DNA from 4 places in the Alkalihalophilus pseudofirmus genome. Region 2 is predicted to be linked to each of the others. Evidence: a T-box and tRNA genes for the amino acid it is inferred to sense, from the RefSeq annotation. Region 2 holds a T-box; the other regions hold tRNA genes.
What was found. The T-box of region 2 lies ahead of tyrS (tyrosine--tRNA ligase). A T-box ahead of a tRNA ligase gene usually reads a tRNA of that ligase, here a tRNA-Tyr.
Positions count from the first base shown of each region.

Region 1: it has a tRNA-Tyr gene. The T-box ahead of tyrS (tyrosine--tRNA ligase) is inferred to sense a tRNA for this amino acid. The anticodon was not compared.
Region 3: it has a tRNA-Tyr gene. The T-box ahead of tyrS (tyrosine--tRNA ligase) is inferred to sense a tRNA for this amino acid. The anticodon was not compared.
Region 4: it has a tRNA-Tyr gene. The T-box ahead of tyrS (tyrosine--tRNA ligase) is inferred to sense a tRNA for this amino acid. The anticodon was not compared.

Region 1 covers NZ_CP117835.1:2,885,285-2,892,756, reverse strand. The annotation lists gene hlpB (HNH nuclease-like protein HlpB) at 88-399, shown strand; gene mscL (large conductance mechanosensitive channel protein MscL) at 407-943, opposite strand; tRNA gene PQ478_RS15500 (tRNA-Gln) at 1,051-1,122, opposite strand; gene comGA (competence type IV pilus ATPase ComGA) at 1,306-2,340, shown strand; gene comGB (competence type IV pilus assembly protein ComGB) at 2,337-3,401, shown strand; tRNA gene PQ478_RS15485 (tRNA-Ala) at 3,559-3,634, shown strand; tRNA gene PQ478_RS15480 (tRNA-Ser) at 3,643-3,735, shown strand; tRNA gene PQ478_RS15475 (tRNA-Met) at 3,771-3,847, shown strand; tRNA gene PQ478_RS15470 (tRNA-Asp) at 3,852-3,928, shown strand; tRNA gene PQ478_RS15465 (tRNA-Tyr) at 3,946-4,030, shown strand; tRNA gene PQ478_RS15460 (tRNA-His) at 4,046-4,121, shown strand; tRNA gene PQ478_RS15455 (tRNA-Gln) at 4,132-4,206, shown strand; tRNA gene PQ478_RS15450 (tRNA-Gly) at 4,212-4,283, shown strand; tRNA gene PQ478_RS15445 (tRNA-Arg) at 4,293-4,369, shown strand; tRNA gene PQ478_RS15440 (tRNA-Gly) at 4,540-4,610, shown strand; tRNA gene PQ478_RS15435 (tRNA-Ile) at 4,626-4,702, shown strand; tRNA gene PQ478_RS15430 (tRNA-Asn) at 4,704-4,778, shown strand; tRNA gene PQ478_RS15425 (tRNA-Ser) at 4,780-4,870, shown strand; tRNA gene PQ478_RS15420 (tRNA-Glu) at 4,882-4,956, shown strand; tRNA gene PQ478_RS15415 (tRNA-Lys) at 4,965-5,040, shown strand; tRNA gene PQ478_RS15410 (tRNA-Leu) at 5,050-5,131, shown strand; gene yidD (membrane protein insertion efficiency factor YidD) at 5,313-5,555, opposite strand; gene comGC (competence type IV pilus major pilin ComGC) at 5,729-6,034, shown strand; gene comGD (competence type IV pilus minor pilin ComGD) at 6,006-6,479, shown strand; gene PQ478_RS15390 (type II secretion system protein) at 6,373-6,780, shown strand; gene comGF (competence type IV pilus minor pilin ComGF) at 6,767-7,198, shown strand; gene comGG (competence type IV pilus minor pilin ComGG) at 7,210-7,472, shown strand, end outside.
Region 2 covers NZ_CP117835.1:3,265,966-3,273,437, reverse strand. The annotation lists gene PQ478_RS17335 (transglycosylase domain-containing protein) at 1-988, opposite strand, end outside; T-box leader at 1,193-1,399, shown strand; gene tyrS (tyrosine--tRNA ligase) at 1,493-2,737, shown strand; gene rpsD (30S ribosomal protein S4) at 2,836-3,438, opposite strand; gene PQ478_RS17320 (sensor domain-containing diguanylate cyclase) at 3,924-5,810, shown strand; gene PQ478_RS17315 (GAF domain-containing protein) at 5,858-6,337, opposite strand; gene refZ (forespore capture DNA-binding protein RefZ) at 6,601-7,251, shown strand; gene hisJ (histidinol-phosphatase HisJ) at 7,243-7,472, opposite strand, start outside.
Region 3 covers NZ_CP117835.1:167,683-175,154, forward strand. The annotation lists rRNA gene PQ478_RS00920 (16S ribosomal RNA) at 1-804, shown strand, start outside; rRNA gene PQ478_RS00925 (23S ribosomal RNA) at 1,047-3,986, shown strand; rRNA gene rrf (5S ribosomal RNA) at 4,170-4,285, shown strand; tRNA gene PQ478_RS00935 (tRNA-Asn) at 4,298-4,372, shown strand; tRNA gene PQ478_RS00940 (tRNA-Thr) at 4,380-4,455, shown strand; gene PQ478_RS00945 (Rpn/YhgA-type helix-turn-helix domain-containing protein) at 4,691-4,879, opposite strand; tRNA gene PQ478_RS00950 (tRNA-Glu) at 5,069-5,143, shown strand; tRNA gene PQ478_RS00955 (tRNA-Val) at 5,190-5,265, shown strand; tRNA gene PQ478_RS00960 (tRNA-Thr) at 5,269-5,341, shown strand; tRNA gene PQ478_RS00965 (tRNA-Tyr) at 5,358-5,442, shown strand; tRNA gene PQ478_RS00970 (tRNA-Gln) at 5,450-5,524, shown strand; tRNA gene PQ478_RS00975 (tRNA-Lys) at 5,531-5,603, shown strand; tRNA gene PQ478_RS00980 (tRNA-Gly) at 5,639-5,713, shown strand; tRNA gene PQ478_RS00985 (tRNA-Ala) at 5,721-5,796, shown strand; gene PQ478_RS00990 (aspartyl-phosphate phosphatase Spo0E family protein) at 5,847-6,020, opposite strand; gene sigW (RNA polymerase sigma factor SigW) at 6,227-6,790, shown strand; gene PQ478_RS01000 (anti-sigma factor) at 6,804-7,454, shown strand.
Region 4 covers NZ_CP117835.1:633,194-640,665, forward strand. The annotation lists rRNA gene PQ478_RS03235 (23S ribosomal RNA) at 1-2,915, shown strand, start outside; rRNA gene rrf (5S ribosomal RNA) at 2,994-3,109, shown strand; tRNA gene PQ478_RS03245 (tRNA-Asn) at 3,118-3,192, shown strand; tRNA gene PQ478_RS03250 (tRNA-Ser) at 3,197-3,290, shown strand; tRNA gene PQ478_RS03255 (tRNA-Glu) at 3,317-3,391, shown strand; tRNA gene PQ478_RS03260 (tRNA-Val) at 3,417-3,492, shown strand; tRNA gene PQ478_RS03265 (tRNA-Met) at 3,657-3,733, shown strand; tRNA gene PQ478_RS03270 (tRNA-Asp) at 3,738-3,814, shown strand; tRNA gene PQ478_RS03275 (tRNA-Phe) at 3,827-3,902, shown strand; tRNA gene PQ478_RS03280 (tRNA-Tyr) at 3,977-4,061, shown strand; tRNA gene PQ478_RS03285 (tRNA-Trp) at 4,069-4,142, shown strand; tRNA gene PQ478_RS03290 (tRNA-His) at 4,156-4,231, shown strand; tRNA gene PQ478_RS03295 (tRNA-Gln) at 4,242-4,316, shown strand; tRNA gene PQ478_RS03300 (tRNA-Gly) at 4,323-4,397, shown strand; tRNA gene PQ478_RS03305 (tRNA-Cys) at 4,416-4,489, shown strand; tRNA gene PQ478_RS03310 (tRNA-Leu) at 4,506-4,594, shown strand; tRNA gene PQ478_RS03315 (tRNA-Arg) at 4,601-4,677, shown strand; tRNA gene PQ478_RS03320 (tRNA-Leu) at 4,705-4,786, shown strand; gene ilvD (dihydroxy-acid dehydratase) at 5,559-7,229, shown strand.

The sequences.
Region 1 (7,472 bases), 380 kb from region 2:
AGCTGGGAATAGAATACTACACTGATTGAGTAGATTAAATTGAGTAGGTTAAATTGAGTAGATTATATAAAAAAGGAGAATGAACTTTTGAAAAAACAAAGAGTAGGTACATGTGAACTGTGTGAGAGAGACAACGTGCAGCTTACGGTTCATCACCTGACTCCAAGGGAGGAGGGGGGAGCACATTTAGAAAAGGCATTGCTGTGCATCCCTTGTCATAAACAAATACATGCACTCTATACAAATGTAGAACTTGCTATTCGGCTTGATACAATCCCACGTTTAAAAGATGATGAGCAAATAAAAAAATACATCAAATGGATACGGAAGCAGCCTTCACAAACGTTAATTAAAACAAAAAAATCAAAAGGGAAGCGTTCAAAATCATCAAGATTTTGAACGCTTATTATTTTGAACGCTTTTTAATAACTGTTTTTAATGGGAGAGTATGTGTTGGATTAGAAATATTTAAGTTTTCGGCATTTTCCCTGTTTGAACGTTGAATTAAATTTGATGTGCAGTGTGGGCACCTGCGTGCTTTATAGGCAATGGATTTGAAACAATAAGAACATAATTTTGTTTTCATATCGATTAACGGATCTTCATCCGGCCTTCTGATTCTGTTCATCTGCCTGACAAATAAAAATAAGATGAAAGCTACGATGGCAAAGTGAACAATGTGATTTAAGAACATACCATATTTAAGCATGGGAATTCCGGCAGCTTCAGCCTCGGCGAATGAATTAAAGCGACGGTCCGATAAATTAAGGTATAGATTAGAAAAATCAACTTGTCCGAACAGCACACTAAAGGGAGGCATGATCACATCTTCAACAAAAGATTCTACAATTTTTGCAAATGTCGTGCCGATAATGACCCCAACACTCATATCAATCACATTTCCACGAACAGCAAATTCTTTAAATTCATGTAAAATATTCATTGTCACCACCTGCAATTATAAGGTTGTTCTATACAAACCTATGCATAAGTCATGAACAAATGATAAAAAAGTGGACATGAATGCTTCATGTCCACTTCTTAGATATACTGGGCTAGCTGGATTCGAACCAGCGAATAACGGAGTCAAAGTCCGGTGCCTTACCACTTGGCTATAGCCCATCGCTCTGTACTTATAGAGTAACCTGATTTTGTTCGTTTATTCATTTTTATTGCAGGATTTTTTGAAAAAATATCGAATAACCGTTCTTATCGAAAGAATAATCATATTGAATCACCTTTGAATGACGTTCCTTATAATTATTCTTTTTACATTGATCTTTTAAATCGAGAGGAGAGAGAGATTTGTATGATGTAGAAAAAATAAGTATGGCCATGTTTGAAGAAGCAGTAAGTGTACATGCCACCGACATCCATTTAGTCCCTCTAGAACGTGAATGGCTCATTCAGTTTAGAATGAATGGTACCTTGTACGATTATAAATCGATTCCTCTTATGTTAGGTGAGAGAGTGCTTGGGCACTTAAAGTATCATTGTGGCATGGATATAGGAGAAAGGCGGTTTCCTCAAAGTAATGCGATGACAATTGTTGTAAAAAAAGAAAAAATTGATCTCAGACTATCAACCCTCCCTACACGTTCTAAAGAAAGTTTAGCTGTGCGGCTATTACCTCAAAAGCGAAAAAAAGAATTAATACATCTCCCGATCCTTTCATCGAATGTTCAACAACTCCAATATATCACTACTCTCCGGCAAGGACTGTGTTTAATTTCAGGACCAACTGGCTCTGGTAAAACAACCACTTTATACGCATGTTTAGAAGAAATCCTCTATACCTCTTCCAAAAAAATTATTACCATCGAAGATCCCGTTGAAAGAACTCTTGATTATCTTATACAAATTGAAACAAATGATAAGGCAGGTATTACCTTTGATATTGGGTTGAAGGCAGCTTTAAGACATGATCCAGATGTCATTATGATTGGAGAAATCCGAGATGAAAAAACGGCTAAATTAGCCATTCGAGCAGCTTTGACAGGACATCTTGTTTTTGCGACTGTGCATGCAAATAATAATTACTCAGCCGTATTAAGGATGTTGGAATTTGGTGTGTCTAAACAAGATGTATGTGAAGGATTACAGGCAGTCATCTGTCAGTGTTTAGTTAATCGTCAAAGCAAGGTAAGAATGGAAGCAGAGTCTTTTAATCACATGCCTATCTATAATCGTGGTTCCCTCTATACGTTTGATCATAACGAGCAAATTAGAAAGATGGTGAACAAGGGTTTAACAAGAGAGACAAATACTTTAGAAAACCAACTAAGAAAGGCTTGGGCTCTGGGTTATACAAACGAGTGTGAAAGGGGTGGGGAGGGGTGAATGATCGGGTTACTTATAAGCAAACATCTATTTTTAACGGTAATCAGCAAATGGTGTATGCAAGATCATTTAAACTTTTAGGGAAGTTGTTAAAGCAAGGATATTCTATGGACCACGCCTTATCATTTATGCTTATACATCTTCCAAAAGAAGTTTCGGTCCCCCTCACACAAGTGCAGGCATCTCTTAAGAATGGTCAAGAAATTCATCAGTCTTTCTCTCAATTGCCGGTCCCAAGAGATGTGATTTCATTTCTTTATTTTTATCAATATCATGGACAGATAAGTGATGGATTTATACAAGCTGGAACATTATTAGAAAAGCGGCAGGTTACGAAACATCAAATGTATAAGCTGTTGAGGTACCCAGTAATGCTTGTCTGGATTTGTTTCGTCGTTCTAATTGTACTCCATTTGTTTGTTGTTCCTCATTTCAATTCTTTATTTGAAACAATGCAGGGGGACCCTCCGCTGTTAACTACTATTGTTCTGCATTCTCTAACAGCTATCCCGTACATAGGAGCAGCAACAATCCTTTTAACAGTGTTTTCTTTGTTCTATATATTTCTGTTTAAGAAAAGATGGCCGCCAAGTAGAAGAATGAAGTTTTTATTAAACACTCCCTTTGTCAATCAGATCGTAAAACAATTAAGCACCTATTTTTTCTCCCTTCAAATAGGACGTCTTCTTCTCTCAGGAACCTCCCTTCAACAAGCATTATCTCTGTTCGAAAAACAAAATCATCTGCCATTTTTCCAGCAAGAAGTGATTAAAATCAAGTCTGAACTGCAACTTGGCACACCATTTTATCTTTTAGTAAAAGAAAAAGATTATTTTATAAAAGAATTAAGTTTTGTCATCGAGAATGGAGAGAGGACGGGCTACTTAGGAGAAGATCTAGAAAATTTCAGTACATTGATTTACTCAGAATTAGAAGAGAAGTTAACCAAAGTGATGGATTACTTACAACCTTTTATTTTTATTTTAATTGGAGCTTTTATTTTTATTTTATTCCTTGCTATTATGCTTCCTATGTTTCAAATGATTGGCTCTCTGCAATAGGGCGAATACCTTAAGTTACAAGCCTTTTTAAAAAAATATAACTTTTTTTCAAAAAAGGCTTGTATTTTTATTGCGATTCATGGTACATTATTAAACGTCGCTGGTGAGCGAAAAAACAACGATAGAAAAGGTAATCTCTTTTTATCGCATTACATATGGGGCCTTAGCTCAGCTGGGAGAGCGCCTGCCTTGCACGCAGGAGGTCAGCGGTTCGATCCCGCTAGGCTCCACCATATATCGCGGAGGAATACCCAAGTCCGGCTGAAGGGATCGGTCTTGAAAACCGACAGGCGGGTTAAACCGCGCGGGGGTTCGAATCCCTCTTCCTCCGCCATATTTTCTTAAATAGTAAATACTACTTTAAAACGACGCGGGGTGGAGCAGTTCGGTAGCTCGTCGGGCTCATAACCCGAAGGTCGGAGGTTCAAATCCTTCCCCCGCAACCAAAATGGTCCGGTAGTTCAGTTGGTTAGAATGCCTGCCTGTCACGCAGGAGGTCGCGGGTTCGAGTCCCGTCCGGACCGCCATTTAAAAACAGTATAGTGGAGGGGTAGCGAAGTGGCTAAACGCGGCGGACTGTAAATCCGCTCCCTCAGGGTTCGGCGGTTCGAATCCGTCCCCCTCCACCATTTATTACTAAGGTGGCGATTGTGGCGAAGTGGTTAACGCACCGGATTGTGATTCCGGCATTCGTGGGTTCGATTCCCATCAGTCGCCCCATTTTTAGTTTTGGGCTATCGCCAAGCGGTAAGGCAACGGATTTTGATTCCGTCATGCGTAGGTTCGAATCCTGCTAGCCCAGCCATTTTTGCGGAAGTAGTTCAGTGGTAGAACACCACCTTGCCAAGGTGGGGGTCGCGAGTTCGAATCTCGTCTTCCGCTTTTATATTTGCGCCCTTAGCTCAGCTGGATAGAGTGTTTGACTACGAATCAAAAGGTCGGGAGTTCGAATCTCTCAGGGCGCACCATTTATTTACTTTATATGCGGGTGTAGTTTAGTGGTAAAACCTCAGCCACGAGCAATACTACTATGTATTATCTGCGAGTTGTCTCGACACATTTAACTTCTTGAGTTGCTAGAAGAGGAAGAGACATAGTATTTGGCGAGAGCTGAATAAAGCAACGATTATTTTAATATGCGGGTGTAGTTTAGTGGTAAAACCTCAGCCTTCCAAGCTGATGATGTGAGTTCGATTCTCATCACCCGCTTTTCCATTTTTCCATGGGCCTGTAGCTCAGCTGGTTAGAGCGCACGCCTGATAAGCGTGAGGTCGGTGGTTCGAGTCCACTCAGGCCCACCATTCCACAGTAGCTCAGTGGTAGAGCAATCGGCTGTTAACCGATCGGTCGTAGGTTCGAGTCCTACCTGTGGAGCCATGGAGAAGTACCCAAGTGGCTGAAGGGGCGCCCCTGCTAAGGGTGTAGGTCGCGCAAGCGGCGCGAGGGTTCAAATCCCTCCTTCTCCGCCACTTTTATGAATGGCCCGTTGGTCAAGCGGTTAAGACACCGCCCTTTCACGGCGGTAACACGGGTTCGAATCCCGTACGGGTCACCATTTAGTTTGAGCCATTAGCTCAGTTGGTAGAGCATCTGACTTTTAATCAGAGGGTCGAAGGTTCGAGTCCTTCATGGCTCACCATTTTCATACGCGGGTGTGGCGGAATTGGCAGACGCGCTAGACTTAGGATCTAGTGTCTTATGACGTGGGGGTTCGACTCCCTTCACCCGCACTACATAGAAGAAGCTGTCCATTATAGGGCAGCTTCTTGTTTAGATGTTCGAGTGGTGCATCCTCAGGATATACCATTTATGCCTATAGGTCAGATGGGCGCTTAACAGCAAGTATAGAGTAAATAGATAAGCCAACATGAAATGAAAATAAAACAGCTAGCTATTCCCTGATGGGTATAGCTAGCTGTTTCTCGTCTCTTTTTCGTTTTCTTTTTCAGGCACTAAATCAATTCCGCCAGGGTGAAAAGGATGACATTTACTTAGGCGTTTAATTGTTAACCAACTTCCCTTAAAGGCCCCAAAGCGTTTTATGGATTCAATACCATAATGAGAGCAGGTAGGGTAGAATCGGCATGTAGGGGGCTTCAAAGGGGAAATGAATTTTTGATAACCACGAATAAAGAGGACTAAAATTTTTTGCATACTAACCTCACTTTAATTGATTCGATATCTCAGAAAGTTTTTTTATCTTTTAGAAGGATTTTGGATGATCTATGTCTAATAATAGCAAATAATGACTCATGAAAGGAGGCAAGTGTTTAAGATCCCCCCTGTACAGCTCCTCGTATTATATCCTATCTTTGAGGTGATGAAAAATGAAAATGCTTCTATCCAACGAACGTGGTTTTACCCTTGTTGAAATGCTTGTCGTGTTAATGATCATCTCGATCCTCCTCTTAATTGCTATCCCGAATATGGTGAAAAATAACGAAGTTGCAGGCTCAAAAGGTTGTGATGCAACGATTAAACTCCTGCAGACACAGGTACACGCCTATGAAATTGAAACAAAAGAAAAGCCAGCAAGCCTCGATGTGCTTGAAACTGCCGAATATATTGAGACAACGGTATGTCCAAACGGTGCTCCGCTAAAGATTGAAAACGGTAAAGTTGTTGAAGGATAAGTCAACATACTCTCAAGCTGGATACACCTTAACCGAGCTCTTAATTACTCTCTCTATTCTCTCCATGTTAGTTCTTCTTCCCATTATTTACCTTCCCGCTTCCATGAACACCTATAAAACAAAAGAAATTGCCGATCAATTTAAGGAAGATATCCTTTTAGCCCAGCATATAGCTATGTCTCGTGGTGAGACAATTATTATTAGAATAATGGCAAATCAAAACCAATATCAAATCATGAATTTAGGAGGAAAGGTTTATTTTATTAGGCCTTTCACTGTGGAGAACATGTCTTTTTCTTCTCACAGCCTACCTAGAATTGAAATTCAGTTTTTGGATAATGGCAATCCGCGTTTTTCAGGCACAATGCATCTCAACATTCAAAAAGAAACCTATGCTTACACAATCCTTCTTGGAAAAGGGAGGGTGCATTATCGAAAACTCTAGTGGTTTTACTTTGATGGAAGTTATTCTCGCTCTCTCACTTCTCTCTGTTTGCACCTTAGCAATCCTGCCCGCCTCTCTTGTTGTTTATAATGAACGTTTAACTTTGCAACAGGAAAACTTGGCAGGTGAACAACTTAGAGAGTCGATACAAAATTATTTAACAGGTGTAGAGACTCCAACAGCGCCTTTGTGGATGACTGTTGAGGAGACGCGATCAACTTCAGGAGAGTATGAAGTATGTGTTGCCTATACGGGTGCTAATAAAAGGCGATATCATAGGTGTCTCTATGCGAAAAAATGAACAAGGTTTTACGTTACTCGAGATTTTGCTTGTCTTAAGCATTTTAGGCGTTCTTGTGTTTGTCTTTCCTACCATCATGGGAGTCATACAACATACAAAAAATCACGAGACTCATGAAAAGCTAGAATTGATGGTGTTTTTTAATCAATTAACGGATGAAGTGAAGGAATCCAGAACAATTAGAATCGAGGGGAGAGAGGTGGTTTTAATTAAAGGGGATGACACGGAAGTAAGTTATAGACAACTTGACACCGGCCAAATTAGACGATTCTCAAACAACAGCGGATATGTACCAATGTTGTATAATGTTCAATCTTTTTATTGTGAGCGGGAGCAGAAGAAATATCGATGTACGGTGACTCTTATAAATGGAGAGGCCATGAGCAGATCGATGATGCCGATGTATGGTGTGTATTAAGGAGTTTATAAATGAGGAATGATAGAGGCTTTGTTTACCCTATTGTATTAATTATATGCACATTCCTGTTGTTTGGTTTGACGGTACAAACGAATGTATATCTCCAGGAGAAGAGGTTTGCTGTTGAGCAGCAATTCATATTAAAGGGTGATACATTGATTCAAAGAGGTCTCGTAGACTTTATCGTTCACGCACCAAGTACAGAAAACTCAACTTTATTCTTTTCATACGAGGATGGTACCGTTACACTTATTACAATGAGTAAAAGTGAGAC
Region 2 (7,472 bases):
GAATATCACTAGCACGTCTCATCACTTCATGTGTTAAATACGGATATTCTTCAATCGGCGATGGCGTACGGTCTGTTAAATTTTCACGTAAATCAAATTCTAATGCTTCTTCGTATTCACGGTCGTTAATAAAACCGCCCTCATGCATTCGTCTAAGTACGGTTTGCATACGATTTAACCCCGGATCTAAATTCTCTTTCACCTCACCATTCCCGGTAAAAGGAGTGTAACCGAATGGACTTTGGGGTAAACCAGCTATGAAGGCTGCTTGCGGAATGGATAGATCTTTGGCATCCACACCAAATAACCCTTGTGAAGCTGCCTGAACGCCTGCCACTTGTCTTCCAGATGCATTACGTCCAAACGGAACGACATTTAAGTAGGCTTCTAAAATTTCTTCTTTTTCAAGAAAATGTTCTAGCCGCATAGCTAGTAAAATTTCTGTAGCTTTACGGTCAAAAGAGACTTCACTCGAAAGAACTTGCTGCTTAATTAACTGCTGAGTGAGTGTACTTCCGCCAGTTTGAACAGATGAATTAGCAACTTCTTGGAATGTAGCTCGCAAAATCGCTTTAGGGACAATTCCTTCGTGTTCAAAGAAGTGCTCATCTTCTGTTGCAATTACTGCGTTCTTGACATGGTCCGACATTTGATCTAAAGAAACCTGATGTCGTTCGAGCTCAGTAGGGAGCTCACCCAAGTACGTATCATCGGCAAAGAACAGCTGACTGGTTTCTTCATAGTCATAGATGTCTGTTACCATCTCATCTGGTGACCGAAGAGGCTCATCTTTAACTAGAGAAGCGAAATATCCAGCGGCAGTTCCTCCTATGAAAAAGATTGACATTAATCCCACGATCATAACAATTAGGAATAAATTCCAAAAAACTTGGTATGTAATGCCGATCTTTCGAAAGACTTGTTTTTCATGTAATGACTCTGAAAATAACCTCAGTTTTTGTTGCATTTGAGAGTAGAAACTCTTCATAGCAAACCTCCTTATTAAGTTCAAAGGCCCATAGTATCAGGCATTATAGCTAAAGAAATAATGTGTAAAATAATTGCATCTATAGCTAGAATATCAGCAATATTATAGCATAGGTTTACATAGGATGATATGTTTTTACAAAATCTAAGAAAGTCTGCGATTGACAACAAAAATAGAAATGTGGTAAAAAGAGAACAGTATATGTAAACAGCTTTGAAGGGTCGGAGTAGGTACTGTTTTACTTTTAAGAGAGCTGATGGCAGGTGGAAATCAGTAGGGAAGCAGTATTCGAATTACAGCCTGGAGCCAATTCTTGCGTAGCAAGAACGGTCATACCGTTATCATGTTGAGTGGAAGTTTATTTAGTGATAGCTTCAACAAGGGTGGTACCGCGAGAACCTCGTCCCTTTTTTGGGAGGAGTTTTTTTTATGTCCAATTTTAGATTAGATGCTTATTTCCAACATGATGAAAAAGGATTATTTAAATAAAGGAGGCAGCATGAAATGAGTGAAGAAACGAAGTTAACACTAGAACAAGAACAAGAGGTAGAACGTCAGTTAGAGATTCTAAAACGCGGCGTGGTAGAAATTACCCCAGAACATGAATTAAAAAAGAAGATTGAAAAATCGGTTCGTACAGGTAAGCCGTTAAAAGTTAAGCTAGGGATGGATCCGTCTGCGCCTGATGTTCACCTTGGACATACGGTTCCCCTGCACAAGCTGCGTCAATTCCAAGAACTAGGTCATGAAATCCAAATGCTTATCGGTGACTTTACCGGACGAATTGGTGATCCTACTGGGAAATCTGAAACTAGAAAGCAATTAAGTGATGAAGATGTAAAACGTAATGCAATGACGTATGTAGAGCAATACGGAAAAATTCTCGACATGGAAAAAGCAACGATCTATTACAATTCAGAATGGCTCAAAGCTTTATCATTTGAGGATGTTATCGGTCTATCTGCTAATATGACAGTAGCTAGAATGCTTGAGAGAGATGATTTTGAGAAAAGATATAAATCTGGTCAGCCGATCTCCATTCATGAGTTCTTCTACCCATTAATGCAAGGATATGATTCTGTGGCGTTAGAGTCTGATATTGAAGTGGGAGGAACGGATCAAAAGTTCAATCTTTTAATGGGACGTACACTTCAAGAGGCATATGGCAAAGAGAAGCAAGTAGCTATGACTTTGCCGTTAATTGAGGGGCTTGACGGAGAAAGAAAAATGTCTAAATCCCTTAATAACTACATTGGTATTGATGAGTCGCCAAATGAAATATTTGGTAAATCGATGTCGATTCCAGATGAATTAATGATTAAATACTACAAGCTGGCAACAGATATTCCTATGGATGAGATCAATGCTCTAGAAGAAGGGATCAAGAATGGTTCAGTACATCCAAGAGATGCAAAGATGAATCTAGGTGCTAAGTTTGTGGAAATGTACCATGGAAAAGATGCTGCTGATGAAGCAAAGAGCTACTTCCAAACAGTTTTTCAAAAGCGTACCCTCCCAACAGACATCCCTGAAGTGAAGTGGAGCGGGGAAGACGCTGTGTGGGTTGTGGAGCTGCTGGTTGAATTGAAGATGATGTCTTCTAAAGGAGAGGCACGTCGTATGGTTCAAAATGGCGGTGTTAAAGTAAATGAAGAAAAAGTAGAAGATGTTCAAGCCCAAATTAAAATAGAAGATGGACTAATCGTTCAAGTAGGTAAGCGTAAATTTGCTAAGCTTGTAACACATTAATAGAAGATAAAAAAAGAAGAACGGGGAATGCGTTCTTCTTTTTTTATTTAGTCAAATAAAAAAGACTCCGGGAGATCCCAGAGTCTTTTTTGAAGCGATTAACGAGAGTAGAACTCAACGATAAGAGCTTCAGTGATTTCAGCAGGAAGTTCAGAACGCTCAGGAAGACGGCTGAAAGTACCTTCAAGCTTCTCAGCATCGAATGTTACGTATGCTGGAGTGAAATCGTTAGCTTCAAGAGCTTCTTTAACAACGCTTAAGTCACGAGATTTTTCGCGAAGAGCAATTGTTTGACCAGGTTTAACACGGTATGAAGGAATGTCAACACGACCTCCATCAACCATGATGTGACCATGGTTAACTAACTGACGAGCAGCACGACGAGTACGAGCAAGACCCATACGGTAAACAAGGTTATCAAGACGTGACTCAAGAAGAATCATGAAGTTTTCACCGTGGATACCAGGCATTTTGCCAGCATCATCAAAGATACGACGGAATTGACGCTCATTCACACCAAACATGTGACGAAGCTTTTGCTTCTCTTGTAGTTGAAGACCGTATTCCGATAATTTTTTACGTTGGTTTGGACCGTGTTGCCCTGGAGCATACGGACGCTTTGCTAATTCTTTACCAGTACCGCTTAGAGAGATTCCTAAACGACGAGATAATTTCCAAGATGGACCTGTATAACGAGCCATAATAAGACTCCTCCTTGTTATTTTGATGTTGCAAAATAACAACCGATGGGTAATCTCTTTAATATGTTCATTTTGCCTTCATGCATCTTCGCTTCGACAGCTAGAAGTTACGTGATGCACCTCAGTTTGCAGCCGCTAATCGAGGAACAAAATGACCGGACATATTAAGTTTACCTAGGCTGTCGTATTTCACACAAATTCGAGTATAAGCTTAATAGGGGCGAAAGTCAAGAGGAAACAAGAAAAGGCGATTCTTGTGAAAATTGTCGGAAGGTTTTCAAAATAATATCGTGGAAAATAATAGTAATGTGTTATAAGTTGATTTATAATGACAGTAACAAATACCTAGAAGGTATAATTGAGAATGGTTTTTTTTGATTACATTATCCTATAGTTTGTGACATTTTCTCTAGATAAGCCTATATGAACCAGTAATATTTAAGAGTAAATTAAGTATTTTCCTATATATGGTGGTGTAAAAGTAGATGAATCCACGGAATGAAGTTACGGTTGGGGAAATGATGACTGTTGATCAATGGTTAAAAGGAGCAGACTATCAAATTAATTTCTATGCATTAGCTTCTTCTTACCATGCCCTCGCATTAAAAGTGGGTAAGCCTAATCATTTAGAGAAGATAGCCATTTATGAAAGAAATAATGAACAATTTGAACTCGTTAAAGGGGAAGAAGCAGATAAAGGTATACATCAGAATAATAAAGAGATCGAGAGCTGGTTCAAAAAGACTCATGATCATTCCATGAAAGTAGTAGAGGGCAGTTTAATTACCACTTCTCCAAGCTGGAATGTATGTATCTCCTTATACTATAAATCGATATTATATGGATTGATTATTCATACTTTCCCTACAAAAAAAGATGCAGATGCGTTTGCTGCAGGACACCTAGAGATGATTCCTTTCCAAACACTATTTGCCCAGGGCTATAATTGCTCGAAATCCACTACCGTCAGCATGAAGAGAGATCTTCTTTTGCAAGTAACAAAGAAGTGTCATGGATCTATGGATATAAACGAAGTATTAAAACAAATTATTACGGCTATTAATCAAGTATTCCCTAATTGGAATGTTCATTTATATTTAACGCATGAGTGGAAAATTGATCATGACCTATCAATTAAACCATTGGTGTATGGAATGGATAACCATAACCGATTGGCCGAGCATGCTTATTTAAAAGGAGAGCTCCAAATAGATAGAAATGAAAAACAACTGAATGTTTTTGCGCCGCTTAGAGGCAAACAAGCGGTTTACGGGGTCATAGAATTAGAGGCTGATACAGACATTGTCCTTCACACACATGACCTCGAGTTTATTAATGTCCTAGCGGATACTGGGGGAAACGCTTTAGAGAATGCCGAGCTTTATCAGCAGTCTAGAAACTTAAATCAAGATCTGCAGCTTATTAATCAAACATCCCACCAGTTAAATGAAAAATTAAGACTAAAAGATACAATTACCTTTATGACTCAACAGATTCTTGTATCATTTGGAGCTGAACAAGTAGGTTTTGTTCTCTTTGAAGAGGGAGAAATTACTGTGTTAGAAGGTAGTACACCTGTTTTCAATGACCCCTCACTCTTAAAGAAGCTCAACCCGCTGTTTATGGAGATGAAATACCATAGAGAACCGCAGTTTGTTGGGGACTCTAAAAGTCACAAGCTCTTTCAGCACTCTTATTATCGAAGTCTTTTAGCGGTGCCGATGATTCAAAGTGGAGTCTTAAAAGGTGTGGTTATCGTGCTGGATCAGAAGCCGTATTGTTTCAGTTACGATCATTTTAAGCTGCTGCAATCTCTCGCACATCACTCTACATTAGCTTTTACAAATGCTATGCTTCATGAGAAGTTAGAAAAACTCGTAATTACCGATCATCTAACCAGCTTATATTCTAGAAGTTATTTAGATCAGCAAATTAGAGCCTCGCTTGAAAATGATGGCTATGGGACGTATCTTCTATTTGATGTGGATAACTTTAAACAGGTTAATGATACACACGGACATCAAATTGGAGATGAAGTGCTTATTCAAGTGGCTAAGATTATGAAGGAAAATATTCGTGATGAGGATATTGCAGCAAGGTGGGGAGGGGAAGAGTTAGCTCTATATCTGCCAAAAGTCAATTTAGAAGATGCTAAAAAAATTGCCGTGCGCATCGTAGAAGCTGTTGAATATCAAACCGAGCCGCCTATTACGGTTTCATGCGGTGTCTCTTATTGGCATCATCATAAAGCTGCCCGCTCGCTAAAAGAATTAATTAAAGAAGCTGATGACGGGCTTTATACAGCCAAAAGGTTAGGTAAAAACCGGATTCATGTGGCTCAAGAGAGTTCTTCACTTAAAGAAGAAGCCTAAAAACATTCATTGTTTTTAGGCTTTATTTAATTTAACTATTATTTTGTTTATATGTGCCGTTCTAATTCTTCAACGAACGCTTCAAGATGTGTTTGATCTTCTTCAGTGAAACGATTTAGTATTGGACTGTCAATATCAAGAACCCCAACTAGATTACCATCTTTTATAATGGGGATCACAATTTCAGAACGTGATGCGGCAGCACAAGCAATATGTCCAGGGAAAGCATGAACATCTTCTATGCGAAGAGTTTTTCTCTCAGCTGCGCTCGTTCCGCATACACCTCTGCCAAGTGGAATACGTACACATGCAGGCAGCCCCTGAAATGGCCCAAGAACAAGCTCATTGTCTTTTAATAAATAGAAACCAACCCAATTTACATCATGCAAAAATTGACTTAATAGAGCACTTGCATTAGACAAATTAGCAATAAGGTCATTCTCTCCTGTTAAAAGAGCATTCAATTGCTTAGTAACTAATTGATAATTTGAAGCAAGATCTCCTTTATAAGCTTCTTGATTAAACATGGCGACTCCCCCAAGCATCTATAGAATTATAGAAAATAGTTTACAGCAAGAGACAAAGGAATACAAAATAATTCACTCTGAAAATACTGGAGGATAAAAAAGAGATTTGGTGGACGCTGTCATGTTATTGCCAGGATTCGTTTTATTGGGCTTTTTTTGTAGAAAAGTTTGACGGGAATGTCGAACAAATCAAAGAGGATCAATCAAAACAATAGAGAAGTAAAAGACTATAGCAAGCAGTTTATTGTTAAGGGGGAGAATGCATGAGTGAAACAACACGTGAGAAGATGAAAGAAGCAGCTGCCCGTTTATTTTATACACAAGGCTATCATGGAACATCGGTCCGTCACATTGCAGAACAAGCAAATGTAAATATTGCACTCGTATCTTATTATTTTGGTGGAAAAAAAGGGTTGTTTGAACTATTAATGACTGAATTTCTAGAAGGATACTTACAGGCAATGAAGGTGGATGAGGAAAAACTTAAAAACCAAGATGCTAGAGATCTGCTGTTAACCATGATGCATTCATTGTTATGCTATCAGCAGAAACATTATCATTTAGCTAGAATGGTACACAGAGAGATGACAATGGACTCGATATTAGTTAGGGAACTTATGTCCACGTATTTGAGGAAAGAAAAACATGATGTAGAGAAAATTATTAGAAAAGGGATGAGAGAGGGCAGGTTTATAGGGCAGCCAGTGGATTTTGTCTTAATTCAAATACGCGGAATGATTACACTTCCTTACTACTCGCCTCAGTATTTTAGAGAACTTTATCAGTTATCTACAACGGAACCTTATTTTATTGACCGCTATGCAGAGCATCTAGTGAGATGGATTGATTCATGCCTGTGCGGAATAAGCGAGCCACGAACCAATCGCATAATAAGCAGGGTGAATTTAGCGTAGAACAGGGGCAGAAAGAATATCCGTATCAAAAAGGGTATCAACCCCGGCAGCCATTCCCTTTACTTGATGAGCATCTGAACCATAAATTAATGGTATACCTAATTGATGAGCAAGAGATGCGATGTCACCAGGAGGATAGGTCACTCCGCATAAAGGCTTAAGTGTACCTGCCCCGTTATAATCAAGGCTGTAATTATGATCATTTATTAATTGGAGAATAG
Region 3 (7,472 bases), 980 kb from region 2:
GGTCTGTAACTGACGCTGAGGCGCGAAAGCGTGGGGAGCAAACAGGATTAGATACCCTGGTAGTCCACGCCGTAAACGATGAGTGCTAGGTGTTAGGGGTTTCGATGCCCTTAGTGCCGAAGTTAACACATTAAGCACTCCGCCTGGGGAGTACGACCGCAAGGTTGAAACTCAAAGGAATTGACGGGGGCCCGCACAAGCAGTGGAGCATGTGGTTTAATTCGAAGCAACGCGAAGAACCTTACCAGGTCTTGACATCCTTTGACCACTCTAGAGATAGAGCTTTCCCCTTCGGGGGACAAAGTGACAGGTGGTGCATGGTTGTCGTCAGCTCGTGTCGTGAGATGTTGGGTTAAGTCCCGCAACGAGCGCAACCCTTGATCTTAGTTGCCAGCATTCAGTTGGGCACTCTAAGGTGACTGCCGGTGACAAACCGGAGGAAGGTGGGGATGACGTCAAATCATCATGCCCCTTATGACCTGGGCTACACACGTGCTACAATGGATGGTACAAAGGGCTGCAAAACCGCGAGGTTGAGCGAATCCCATAAAGCCATTCTCAGTTCGGATTGTAGGCTGCAACTCGCCTACATGAAGCCGGAATTGCTAGTAATCGCGGATCAGCATGCCGCGGTGAATACGTTCCCGGGCCTTGTACACACCGCCCGTCACACCACGAGAGTTTGTAACACCCGAAGTCGGTGAGGTAACCTTTTGGAGCCAGCCGCCTAAGGTGGGACAGATGATTGGGGTGAAGTCGTAACAAGGTAGCCGTATCGGAAGGTGCGGCTGGATCACCTCCTTTCTATGGAGTATTTAACTCTAGTCGATGTATGATCTTACGATCATATACGCTTTGGATCTTTTGTTCAGTTTTGAAGGAACTATCCTTCAATTAGATACTAATTCTCACCAAGTTGAGTAAGAGTTAGTACTTGGTTCTTTGAAAACTAGATAATGAAATGTAAACATATTTGTTCATCGGTATCTTTTAATAGAGAAGATTGAACGAGCATGTCAAGAATTCAACAACCTTTTTTAAATTTTGGTTAAGTTAGAAAGGGCGCACGGTGAATGCCTTGGCACTAGGAGCCGAAGAAGGACGCGACGAACGGCGAAACGCCTCGGGGAGCTGTAAGTGAGCTTTGATCCGAGGATATCCGAATGGGGGAACCCACTATTCGTAATGGAATAGTACCCATACCTGAATACATAGGGTATGAGGAGGCAGACCTGGGGAACTGAAACATCTAAGTACCCAGAGGAAGAGAAAGCAAATGCGATTACCTGAGTAGCGGCGAGCGAAACGGTATCAGCCCAAACCAAGAGGCTTGCCTCTTGGGGTTGTAGGACACTCTATACGGAGTTACAAAGAAATAGGATAGGCGAAGCGATCTGGAAAGGTCCGCGACACAAGGTAACAGCCCTGTAGTCGAAATTCTATTTCCTCCTGAGTGGATCCTGAGTACGGCGGGACACGTGAAACCCCGTCGGAATCCGGGAGGACCATCTCCCAAGGCTAAATACTCCCTAGTGACCGATAGTGAACCAGTACCGTGAGGGAAAGGTGAAAAGCACCCCGGAAGGGGAGTGAAACAGATCCTGAAACCGTGTGCCTACAACTAGTTGGAGCCCGTTAATGGGTGACAGCGTGCCTTTTGTAGAATGAACCGGCGAGTTACGATGTCGTGCAAGGTTAAGCTGATAAGGCGGAGCCGTAGCGAAAGCGAGTCTGAATAGGGCGAATGAGTACGCCGTCGTAGACCCGAAACCGTGTGATCTACCCATGTCCAGGGTGAAGTTCAGGTAACACTGAATGGAGGCCCGAACCCACGCATGTTGAAAAATGCGGGGATGAGGTGTGGGTAGGGGTGAAATGCCAATCGAACTCGGAAATAGCTGGTTCTCCCCGAAATAGCTTTAGGGCTAGCCTCGAGGTTGAGAGTTTTGGAGGTAGAGCACTGATTGGACTAGGGGTCCCCACAGGATTACCGAATTCAGTCAAACTCCGAATGCCAAAAACTTTTACTCGGGAGTCAGACTGCGAGTGCTAAGATCCGTAGTCAAGAGGGAAACAGCCCAGACCATCAGCTAAGGTCCCAAAGTATACGTTAAGTGGAAAAGGATGTGGAGTTGCCCAGACAACCAGGATGTTGGCTTAGAAGCAGCCACCATTTAAAGAGTGCGTAATAGCTCACTGGTCGAGTGACTCTGCGCCGAAAATGTACCGGGGCTAAACGTATCACCGAAGCTATGGATTGACACCTTAGGTGTCAGTGGTAGGGGAGCGTTCTAAGTGCAGCGAAGTCAGATCGTGAGGACTGGTGGAGCGCTTAGAAGTGAGAATGCCGGTATGAGTAGCGAAAAGAGGGGTGAGAATCCCCTCCGTCGAAAGCCCAAGGTTTCCTGAGGAAGGCTCGTCCGCTCAGGGTAAGTCGGGACCTAAGCCGAGGCTGAAAAGCGTAGGCGATGGACAACAGGTTGAAATTCCTGTACCACCTCCTCACCGTTTGAGTAATGGGGGGACGCAGTAAGGTAGGGTAAGCGCACTGATGGATATGTGCGTCCAAGCAATTAGGCTGAGAAGTAGGCAAATCCGCTTCTCACGTATGCTGAGTTGTGATGGCGAGGGAAATTTAGTACCGAAGTTCCTGATCCTCCACTGCCAAGAAAAGCCTCTAGCGAGGTGAGAGGTGCCCGTACCGCAAACCGACACAGGTAGGCGAGAAGAGAATTCTAAGACGCTCGGGAGAACTCTCGTTAAGGAACTCGGCAAAATGACCCCGTAACTTCGGGAGAAGGGGTGCTCTGGTAGGGTGTATGCCCGAGAGAGCCGCAGTGAAAAGATCCAAGCGACTGTTTAGCAAAAACACAGGTCTCTGCGAAGCCGCAAGGCGAAGTATAGGGGCTGACACCTGCCCGGTGCTGGAAGGTTAAGAGGAGGGGTTATCCCTTACGGGAGAAGCTCTGAATTGAAGCCCCAGTAAACGGCGGCCGTAACTATAACGGTCCTAAGGTAGCGAAATTCCTTGTCGGGTAAGTTCCGACCCGCACGAATGGTGTAACGACTTGGATACTGTCTCAACGAGAGACCCGGTGAAATTATAGTACCTGTGAAGATGCAGGTTACCCGCGACAGGACGGAAAGACCCCATGGAGCTTTACTGTAGCTTGATATTGGATGTTGGTACAGTTTGTACAGGATAGGTAGGAGCCTTGGAAGTCGGAGCGCCAGCTTCGATGGAGGCGTCGGTGGGATACTACCCTGACTGTGCTGACATTCTAACCTCGAGCCGTGATCCGGTTCAGGGACAGTGTCAGGTGGGCAGTTTGACTGGGGCGGTCGCCTCCTAAACAGTAACGGAGGCGCCCAAAGGTTCCCTCAGAATGGTTGGAAATCATTCGTAGAGTGCAAAGGCAAAAGGGAGCTTGACTGCGAGACCTACAAGTCGAGCAGGGACGAAAGTCGGGCTTAGTGATCCGGTGGTTCCGCATGGAAGGGCCATCGCTCAACGGATAAAAGCTACCCTGGGGATAACAGGCTTATCTCCCCCAAGAGTCCACATCGACGGGGAGGTTTGGCACCTCGATGTCGGCTCATCGCATCCTGGGGCTGAAGTAGGTCCCAAGGGTTGGGCTGTTCGCCCATTAAAGCGGTACGCGAGCTGGGTTCAGAACGTCGTGAGACAGTTCGGTCCCTATCCGTCGCGGGCGTAGGAAATTTGAGAGGAGCTGTCCTTAGTACGAGAGGACCGGGATGGACACACCGCTGGTGTACCAGTTGTTCCGCCAGGAGCATCGCTGGGTAGCTACGTGTGGACGGGATAAGTGCTGAAAGCATCTAAGCATGAAGCCCCCCTCAAGATGAGATTTCCCATGGAGTTAATCCAGTAAGACCCCTTAGAGATGATGAGGTTGATAGGTCTGGTGTGGAAGCATGGCGACATGTGGAGCTGACAGATACTAATCGGTCGAGGACTTATCCAAATTATTCTTGACATATGTTTACACATTATCTAGTTTTGAGAGAACCATCTCAAACATTTACAAAGAGGATCGAACAGTTCGAGGAAGCGACGAAGTGAATGCCCGGAGCGTATCAAGCATACGTGAGGACATGAATGAGGAAGCTGACGAAGAAATGTGAAGATCATCTGAAGTAAATCATAGTCTGGTGGCGATAGCAAAGAGGTCACACCCGTTCCCATGCCGAACACGGTCGTTAAGCTCTTTTGCGCCGATGGTAGTTGGGGGCTTCCCCCTGTGAGAGTAGGACGTTGCCAGGCATTTTTTTACGTTCCACAGTAGCTCAGTGGTAGAGCAATCGGCTGTTAACCGATCGGTCGTAGGTTCGAGTCCTACCTGTGGAGCCATTTTTATGCTTCCATAGCTCAGCAGGTAGAGCACTACCATGGTAAGGTAGGGGTCAGCGGTTCGAATCCGCTTGGAAGCTCCAGAGAGACTTTATCTTATATCTATAGATCAAACCAGCCTGTTGAGGTTGGTTTTTTATTTGTAGAAAAGTATATTTTCACTCTTAATCTTAATATAGTCAACTCAATACAGTAGTTTCTAAAGTCTATAAATTAAAGATAAGCTCCCATTCAGGATTTTGCTCCTGAGAGAGCTTTTTTTAGTGAAATGGGGTTGCTAGCAGGTAGAAGTAGTTGTTGACCAATAAGAGGGCCTCTCTATCGCGTTGAACGGCTTTTTAGCTCTTCATGAGTTAAACCTGTAACAGTTCGCACAAGCTGCAAGTCAATTCCATAATCAATCATTCTTTCAGCCACTTCTAGCCTTGTTTCATTTCTAGCTTGATTTTTAACATATTGAAACTTTTTAATTAAATCCGCCTGCAGTATTTCTTGATCTAGATTCATTAAGATCACTCCATTACGTATGCTATTTATTATAGTATAGCGAATATGCGTTCGTATAATCAATGGTTTTTACAGTAGAATAAAAAAAAGAAAAAAATCTATAAAAAAATGTACAAAAGGGGTTGTCATCGAAAAGAATATTGGATATAATACTTTTTGTCAGCAAGAAACGACACATTCTGAAACAATGGCCCGTTGGTCAAGCGGTTAAGACACCGCCCTTTCACGGCGGTAACACGGGTTCGAATCCCGTACGGGTCACCATTAATTTTATATCATACATAAATGACTTACTTTTAAGACAAGCTATGGAGGATTAGCTCAGCTGGGAGAGCACCTGCCTTACAAGCAGGGGGTCGGCGGTTCGAGCCCGTCATCCTCCACCATATGCCGGTCTAGCTCAATTGGTAGAGCAACTGACTTGTAATCAGTAGGTTGGGGGTTCAAGTCCTCTGGCCGGCACTCTTATTAGTTAAGTGGAGGGGTAGCGAAGTGGCTAAACGCGGCGGACTGTAAATCCGCTCCCTCCGGGTTCGGCGGTTCGAATCCGTCCCCCTCCACCATTTATGTTGGGCTATCGCCAAGCGGTAAGGCAACGGATTTTGATTCCGTCATGCGTAGGTTCGAATCCTGCTAGCCCAGCCATTTTTAGAGCCATTAGCTCAGTTGGTAGAGCATCTGACTTTTAATCAGAGGGTCGAAGGTTCGAGTCCTTCATGGCTCATTTTTATATCGTTCATCTTCCTAAGGTGAACTGATGCGGAAGTAGTTCAGTGGTAGAACACCACCTTGCCAAGGTGGGGGTCGCGAGTTCGAATCTCGTCTTCCGCTCCATACATAAGGGGCCTTAGCTCAGCTGGGAGAGCGCCTGCCTTGCACGCAGGAGGTCAGCGGTTCGATCCCGCTAGGCTCCACCAAACTTACATATTTCAACCCTTAGCCTGCCAGCTAAGGGTTTTTTATTGTTTTATTCTTCTTTTAATAACAAATCATATTCGTTCAGTAATTCATCTAAATGTTGACTTTGCCAAACAATCAATTCTGAATGCAAGGGCATTGTCTGTGCAAGTTCATTCAATTTATGTCTAGCTGCTTCAATTTGATAAAGAAGATCGTTGTGTGAGCATGTCATCATAAGCATATTTTACACCCTCCTAACGGAAATAACTGGTTATTATTTGAATACCCATTATTATCAAATTAAAACATCATTAGGAAGTTGGTTATATTTTTTTATGATAAAATAATAGAAGCAAAGAAAAAAATGAAATAATACCTAATGAATGAAACCTAATAATAAATCCAAACGTAAATCACTATAGATTGAATATAAGCAGGGGATAAATAATGGAAGCGATTGTGAAACGAATCATCCTAGAAATAAAACAAGGTGATGAGCAAGCATTTGCAGAGTTGGTAGAGTTATATAAAGACAAAGTATATCAAGTAGCATATCGTATGGTTGGTAACGCTCATGAAGCACAAGATGTCGCTCAAGAGGCTTTTCTCCGTGCTTATACTAATCTCGATCGTTTCGATACGAATCGTAAGTTCTCAACATGGATTTTCCGCATTGCAACAAATGTGGCGATTGACCGTTTGAGAAAAAAGAAGCCTGATTTCTATTTGCAAGATCAAGTTCAAGGGTCTCGGGATCTAACCTATGAAAGTCAATTAGCAGCAAGTGATGATCTTCCTGAAGAACAAATTGTCACCGCTGAAATGCAGGAGTGGGTTCAAGGTGAAATTAATAGGCTGCCTGTTAAATATCGAACAGCTATCATATTGAAATATTTAGAAGACCTTTCATTAAAGGAAATTAGTGAGATTATGGATCTGCCTGTATCTACTGTGAAGACTCGTATTCACCGTGGCAGAGAAGCGCTAAGAAAGCGAATGCGTCATTTGTAGAAAGGAGGACTTAATGATGAAATGTGAACAAAGCTATGAGCAATTAATTCATAAATACTTAGACGGTGAAGCCACTTCAACAGAGAGACAAACGTTAGAAAAACACCTTAATGAATGTCCTCATTGCATGCTGCATGTTCGTGAATTAAAGAAGGCTATTGCCTTTGTCCAAAGTGCCTCCCATATTGAAGCACCTAAAGATTTTACAGCAAAAGTGATGGCTGACCTGCCTCAAAAGAAAACCACATCAAAAACCAAATCTACTTGGAAGCGGTGGATGAAGAACCACCCTATTCTTGTAGCGGCTGCTGTATTTATTTTACTCATGTCAACAAGTATCTCTACTTTATGGCAAGGGAACAATAATGATCAAATTAGCTTTACAGGCTCAGGGAATGTTCAGATTGATCATGAAAGTGGACGTGTCATTGTTCCCGAGGGAGAAGTGATTGATGGCGATCTTGTCATTCGAAATGGAGAGTTAGTGGTGGAAGGTGAGGTGCGGGGCAATATCTTATTAGTGAACAGCCAACCGTATTTAGCTTCTGCCGGTAGTGTTTCAGGAGAAATTGATGAAGTAGACCAAGTGCTTGATTGGGTATGGTATCACACGAAAACTTTCTTCAATGAAGTTCTCTCAATTATTCAACGAGACGAGCAATAGTAAGGCCTGATAACTGAG
Region 4 (7,472 bases), 1.4 Mb from region 2:
GAATGCCTTGGCACTAGGAGCCGAAGAAGGACGCGACGAACGGCGAAACGCCTCGGGGAGCTGTAAGTGAGCTTTGATCCGAGGATATCCGAATGGGGGAACCCACTATTCGTAATGGAATAGTACCCATACCTGAATACATAGGGTATGAGGAGGCAGACCTGGGGAACTGAAACATCTAAGTACCCAGAGGAAGAGAAAGCAAATGCGATTACCTGAGTAGCGGCGAGCGAAACGGTATCAGCCCAAACCAAGAGGCTTGCCTCTTGGGGTTGTAGGACACTCTATACGGAGTTACAAAGAAATAGGATAGGCGAAGCGATCTGGAAAGGTCCGCGACACAAGGTAACAGCCCTGTAGTCGAAATTCTATTTCCTCCTGAGTGGATCCTGAGTACGGCGGGACACGTGAAACCCCGTCGGAATCCGGGAGGACCATCTCCCAAGGCTAAATACTCCCTAGTGACCGATAGTGAACCAGTACCGTGAGGGAAAGGTGAAAAGCACCCCGGAAGGGGAGTGAAACAGATCCTGAAACCGTGTGCCTACAACTAGTTGGAGCCCGTTAATGGGTGACAGCGTGCCTTTTGTAGAATGAACCGGCGAGTTACGATGTCGTGCAAGGTTAAGCTGATAAGGCGGAGCCGTAGCGAAAGCGAGTCTGAATAGGGCGAATGAGTACGCCGTCGTAGACCCGAAACCGTGTGATCTACCCATGTCCAGGGTGAAGTTCAGGTAACACTGAATGGAGGCCCGAACCCACGCATGTTGAAAAATGCGGGGATGAGGTGTGGGTAGGGGTGAAATGCCAATCGAACTCGGAAATAGCTGGTTCTCCCCGAAATAGCTTTAGGGCTAGCCTCGAGGTTGAGAGTTTTGGAGGTAGAGCACTGATTGGACTAGGGGTCCCCACAGGATTACCGAATTCAGTCAAACTCCGAATGCCAAAAACTTTTACTCGGGAGTCAGACTGCGAGTGCTAAGATCCGTAGTCAAGAGGGAAACAGCCCAGACCATCAGCTAAGGTCCCAAAGTATACGTTAAGTGGAAAAGGATGTGGAGTTGCCCAGACAACCAGGATGTTGGCTTAGAAGCAGCCACCATTTAAAGAGTGCGTAATAGCTCACTGGTCGAGTGACTCTGCGCCGAAAATGTACCGGGGCTAAACGTATCACCGAAGCTATGGATTGACACCTTAGGTGTCAGTGGTAGGGGAGCGTTCTAAGTGCAGCGAAGTCAGATCGTGAGGACTGGTGGAGCGCTTAGAAGTGAGAATGCCGGTATGAGTAGCGAAAAGAGGGGTGAGAATCCCCTCCGTCGAAAGCCCAAGGTTTCCTGAGGAAGGCTCGTCCGCTCAGGGTAAGTCGGGACCTAAGCCGAGGCTGAAAAGCGTAGGCGATGGACAACAGGTTGAAATTCCTGTACCACCTCCTCACCGTTTGAGTAATGGGGGGACGCAGTAAGGTAGGGTAAGCGCACTGATGGATATGTGCGTCCAAGCAATTAGGCTGAGAAGTAGGCAAATCCGCTTCTCACGAAGGCTGAGTTGTGATGGCGAGGGAAATTTAGTACCGAAGTTCCTGATCCTCCACTGCCAAGAAAAGCCTCTAGCGAGGTGAGAGGTGCCCGTACCGCAAACCGACACAGGTAGGCGAGAAGAGAATTCTAAGACGCTCGGGAGAACTCTCGTTAAGGAACTCGGCAAAATGACCCCGTAACTTCGGGAGAAGGGGTGCTCTGGTAGGGTGTATGCCCGAGAGAGCCGCAGTGAAAAGATCCAAGCGACTGTTTAGCAAAAACACAGGTCTCTGCGAAGCCGCAAGGCGAAGTATAGGGGCTGACACCTGCCCGGTGCTGGAAGGTTAAGAGGAGGGGTTATCCCTTACGGGAGAAGCTCTGAATTGAAGCCCCAGTAAACGGCGGCCGTAACTATAACGGTCCTAAGGTAGCGAAATTCCTTGTCGGGTAAGTTCCGACCCGCACGAATGGTGTAACGACTTGGATACTGTCTCAACGAGAGACCCGGTGAAATTATAGTACCTGTGAAGATGCAGGTTACCCGCGACAGGACGGAAAGACCCCATGGAGCTTTACTGTAGCTTGATATTGGATGTTGGTACAGTTTGTACAGGATAGGTAGGAGCCTTGGAAGTCGGAGCGCCAGCTTCGATGGAGGCGTCGGTGGGATACTACCCTGACTGTGCTGACATTCTAACCTCGAGCCGTGATCCGGTTCAGGGACAGTGTCAGGTGGGCAGTTTGACTGGGGCGGTCGCCTCCTAAACAGTAACGGAGGCGCCCAAAGGTTCCCTCAGAATGGTTGGAAATCATTCGTAGAGTGCAAAGGCAAAAGGGAGCTTGACTGCGAGACCTACAAGTCGAGCAGGGACGAAAGTCGGGCTTAGTGATCCGGTGGTTCCGCATGGAAGGGCCATCGCTCAACGGATAAAAGCTACCCTGGGGATAACAGGCTTATCTCCCCCAAGAGTCCACATCGACGGGGAGGTTTGGCACCTCGATGTCGGCTCATCGCATCCTGGGGCTGAAGTAGGTCCCAAGGGTTGGGCTGTTCGCCCATTAAAGCGGTACGCGAGCTGGGTTCAGAACGTCGTGAGACAGTTCGGTCCCTATCCGTCGCGGGCGTAGGAAATTTGAGAGGAGCTGTCCTTAGTACGAGAGGACCGGGATGGACACACCGCTGGTGTACCAGTTGTTCCGCCAGGAGCATCGCTGGGTAGCTACGTGTGGACGGGATAAGTGCTGAAAGCATCTAAGCATGAAGCCCCCCTCAAGATGAGATTTCCCATGGAGTTAATCCAGTAAGACCCCTTAGAGATGATGAGGTTGATAGGTCTGGTGTGGAAGCATGGCGACATGTGGAGCTGACAGATACTAATCGGTCGAGGACTTATCCAAATTATTCTTGACATATGTTTACACATTATCTAGTTTTGAGAGAACCATCTCAAACATTCACTGTAAAGTGAATCATAGTCTGGTGGCGATAGCAAAGAGGTCACACCCGTTCCCATGCCGAACACGGTCGTTAAGCTCTTTTGCGCCGATGGTAGTTGGGGGCTTCCCCCTGTGAGAGTAGGACGTTGCCAGGCTTTAATATTCCACAGTAGCTCAGTGGTAGAGCAATCGGCTGTTAACCGATCGGTCGTAGGTTCGAGTCCTACCTGTGGAGCCAATTAGGAGAGCTGTCCGAGTTGGCCGAAGGAGCACGATTGGAAATCGTGTAGGCGGTGTAAAACCGTCTCGAGGGTTCGAATCCCTCGCTCTCCGCCAGCAAAGATTTCATATACTTATTAGTTGGCCCGTTGGTCAAGCGGTTAAGACACCGCCCTTTCACGGCGGTAACACGGGTTCGAATCCCGTACGGGTCACCATTTATATATCTATTATTTCTGCGATGGAGGATTAGCTCAGCTGGGAGAGCACCTGCCTTACAAGCAGGGGGTCGGCGGTTCGAGCCCGTCATCCTCCACCATTTATATCATACTCATTTACTTTTTAAAACGACGCGGGTGGAGCAACGAGCACTACATCATGAGAAACTTCGAGTAACCTCGACGCATGATAGCATCGTTGGCAAAACTTTTAGAGGAGAGGTATTCTTCTTTGAAAAAACAACATCCGTTTACTTTAAAACGACGCGGGGTGGAGCAGTTCGGTAGCTCGTCGGGCTCATAACCCGAAGGTCGGAGGTTCAAATCCTTCCCCCGCAACCAAAATGGTCCGGTAGTTCAGTTGGTTAGAATGCCTGCCTGTCACGCAGGAGGTCGCGGGTTCGAGTCCCGTCCGGACCGCCATTTTAAAAATAAGGCTTGGTAGCTCAGTCGGTAGAGCAATGGACTGAAAATCCATGTGTCGGCGGTTCGATTCCGTCCCAAGCCACCATCTTAATATATCAATTATATTAATTTAGTATTGACGAATTGATAGATGATATTGTATTATAGGTATTGTTGTTTGGAGGGGTAGCGAAGTGGCTAAACGCGGCGGACTGTAAATCCGCTCCCTCAGGGTTCGGCGGTTCGAATCCGTCCCCCTCCACCATCTTCATAGGGGCATAGTTTAAAGGTAGAACAGAGGTCTCCAAAACCTCCGGTGTGGGTTCAATTCCTACTGCCCCTGCCAATATATTATTACGGCGATTGTGGCGAAGTGGTTAACGCACCGGATTGTGATTCCGGCATTCGTGGGTTCAATTCCCATCAGTCGCCCCATTTTTAATTTTGGGCTATCGCCAAGCGGTAAGGCAACGGATTTTGATTCCGTCATGCGTAGGTTCGAATCCTGCTAGCCCAGCCATTTTTTGCGGAAGTAGTTCAGTGGTAGAACACCACCTTGCCAAGGTGGGGGTCGCGAGTTCGAATCTCGTCTTCCGCTCCATTTTTTTGTTTAAATTGAGGCGGCATAGCCAAGTGGTAAGGCACGGGTCTGCAAAACCCTTATCCCCGGTTCAAATCCGGGTGCCGCCTCCAATGATTTTTCTGCCGTGCCGGGGTGGTGGAATTGGCAGACACACAGGACTTAAAATCCTGCGGTAGGTGACTACCGTGCCGGTTCAAGTCCGGCCCTCGGCACCATATATTGCGCCCTTAGCTCAGCTGGATAGAGTGTTTGACTACGAATCAAAAGGTCGGGAGTTCGAATCTCTCAGGGCGCACCATTATTTTTTTTTATCTTTTTTTGATTTGCCGGTGTGGCGGAATTGGCAGACGCGCACGACTCAAAATCGTGTTCCTTCTGGAGTGTCGGTTCGACCCCGACCACCGGTACTTAATAGCTACTAATACCAAGACTTCAACGTTATGTTGAGGTCTTTTTTTTATTGTTTTCGTAACACGATCAAAATAACTTAAAATCGTGTGCGTTGGAGCCTGTTAGTGAAAAACGAAATAATTAACTGCTGATGAATTACGAATGATTAAGAAGAAAATTAATGATGACGAAGCATTTGATAAATTCTTTAGAGATTGCTATCTCAGAAATCTTAGACCAGCAACCATAACTTTAAGCATTAAGGAACGGTTTCTCAAGTACAAAATCAATATTTTGCTACATAATCAACCTAAACTGTGCAGCATAATCTTCATTTCAGGGTGACTTTGTGAAAGAATTTAAGAGTTTAAGAACAAGATGAACACTTCCGATACGAACACGCTCTTTACGTCTTATCTTGTTAGGAGATACCCCAACTACAAATTTGTTAAATAGCTGCAAAGATTGAATCCATACTTTCTAAAAAAAGCATTGATCTAAAGAGGGATTAATGCTTTTTTTGTTTAAGTATGTTATTATGATATTTTAATATTCTTTATATTTCGATAAAATTATACAGAGCTTCAGGATTTTTAAGTTGAGGGGTTGTTTTTTTCTAATTAAAGTAAACTTATAGTTTACTTGGAAGTGGAAGTTTGCAATAGACAAAACCTGTGCACAGTTGTTTACCAAGATGGATCAACGAGATGCTTTAACTTGTTTTTAGTTAGAATAATCTAGCTATACATTTTATTTTAAAATTATAAAGATGAAGGAGAATGTGTTCAAATGAGTAAAAATATTTCAAAAAGCCGTAGTTCAGTTTTTAACGATATAAATCGTGCCCCAAATCGTGCAATGATCAGGGCAACGGGGATTAATGACGAAGGCTTTAATAAACCCTTTGTAGGAATTGCTAGTACCTGGAGTGAAGTTACACCGTGTAACATGCATATTGATAAGTTGGCTCTAAAGACAAAGGAAGGAACTTTAGAGAATGGGGGAACTCCTTTTATTTTCAATACGATTACAGTATCAGATGGTATCTCAATGGGAACTGAAGGGATGCGTTATTCATTACCGAGTCGGGAGGTTATAGCCGATTCCATTGAAACAGTAATCGGTGCTCAAAGTTATGACGGGGTTGTAGCAATAGGTGGATGCGATAAAAATATGCCAGGATGTATGATTGCGATAGGGCGTTTAAATTTGCCGTCTGTATTTGTATATGGGGGGACGATTCGACCAGGAAAAGTAGATGGGAAAGACATAGATATTGTTTCTGCCTTTGAGGGAGTCGGAAAATACAATAATGGAGATATAGACCGTGATGAACTACATAAAATTGAATGTCAAGCCTGTCCGGGAGCTGGGTCATGTGGCGGGATGTACACAGCAAATACAATGGCCTCGGCGATCGAAGCAATGGGAATGAGTCTGCCAGGAAGTTCTTCCAATCCAGCCGAAACGCCAGATAAATTAAAAGATTGTGAAGAAGCAGGAAAGGCAGTGATGAATTTACTGGATAAAGGGATTACTCCAAAGGATATTATGACTAAACAAGCATTTGAGAATGCCATCACAGTTGTAATGGCTCTTGGCGGATCTACTAATGCAGTACTCCATTTACTCGCTATGGCTCATTCAGTTGATGTTGACCTTGACTTAGATGATTTTGAGCGAATCGGAGAGCGTGTGCCGCATATTGCAGATCTTAAACCAAGCGGGCGATATGTTATGGAACACTTATCAGAAATTGGAGGCGTACCGGGAGTAATGAAATTACTTCTTGAAAAGGGGCTTCTTCATGGTGATTGTATGACAGTTACTGGGAAAACACTCGAACAAAATCTTGCTGAAGTGGAACCATTAAGGGAAGGTCAAGAAATTATTTCTTTTGAAAATCCTAAGCGTAAAACAGGGCCTTTAGTTATCTTGAAAGGAAACTTGGCACCTGAGGGAGCTTTAGCAAAAATGTCAGGATTAAAAATAAAAGAAATAACCGGACCTGCTCGTGTGTTTGATACAGAAATAGATGCTACTAAAGCTGTGTTAAACAATGAGATTAATTCAGGAGATGTTATCGTAATTCGCTATGTAGGTCCTAAGGGCGGCCCAGGGATGGCTGAAATGCTGTCTATTACTGCCATCGTAGTTGGAAAAGGCTTAGGCGAAAAGGTCGGTTTAATAACTGATGGGAGATTTTCAGGAGGTACACATGGATTAGTCGTTGGTCATATCGCTCCTGAAGCACAGGTAGGTGGACCAATAGCATTAATTAAAGAAGGAGATATGATCACGATCAATAGTGAGACTCAGGAACTCCAAGTCGATATTTCACCAGAAGAATTTAAGGTGAGAAGAAAGGAATGGTCTGCTCCCCAACAAGATTTAAAAGGGTATCTTTCTAAATACGCACGTTTAGTTTCCTCTGCATCTAAAGGGGCAATAACTGATTAATAATTTACTTGAGGAAGAACAATAAAGAGAAAGGCCCACGTTGTTATGCTGATTTGCAAGGAGGACCTATACCTAAAAACCAACAAGGTTCTTATAATGCTTCACACTTCATTCGTACACAATCATCGAAAGACGATTATGCTTAGCGTGATCGTCTTTCTTCTTGCATAAAGAATACCTACCCTAGCAAGATAAGAAACTCCTAAAAAAGTGAAAGGATATCTCTCCCTCACGTCAAATAGA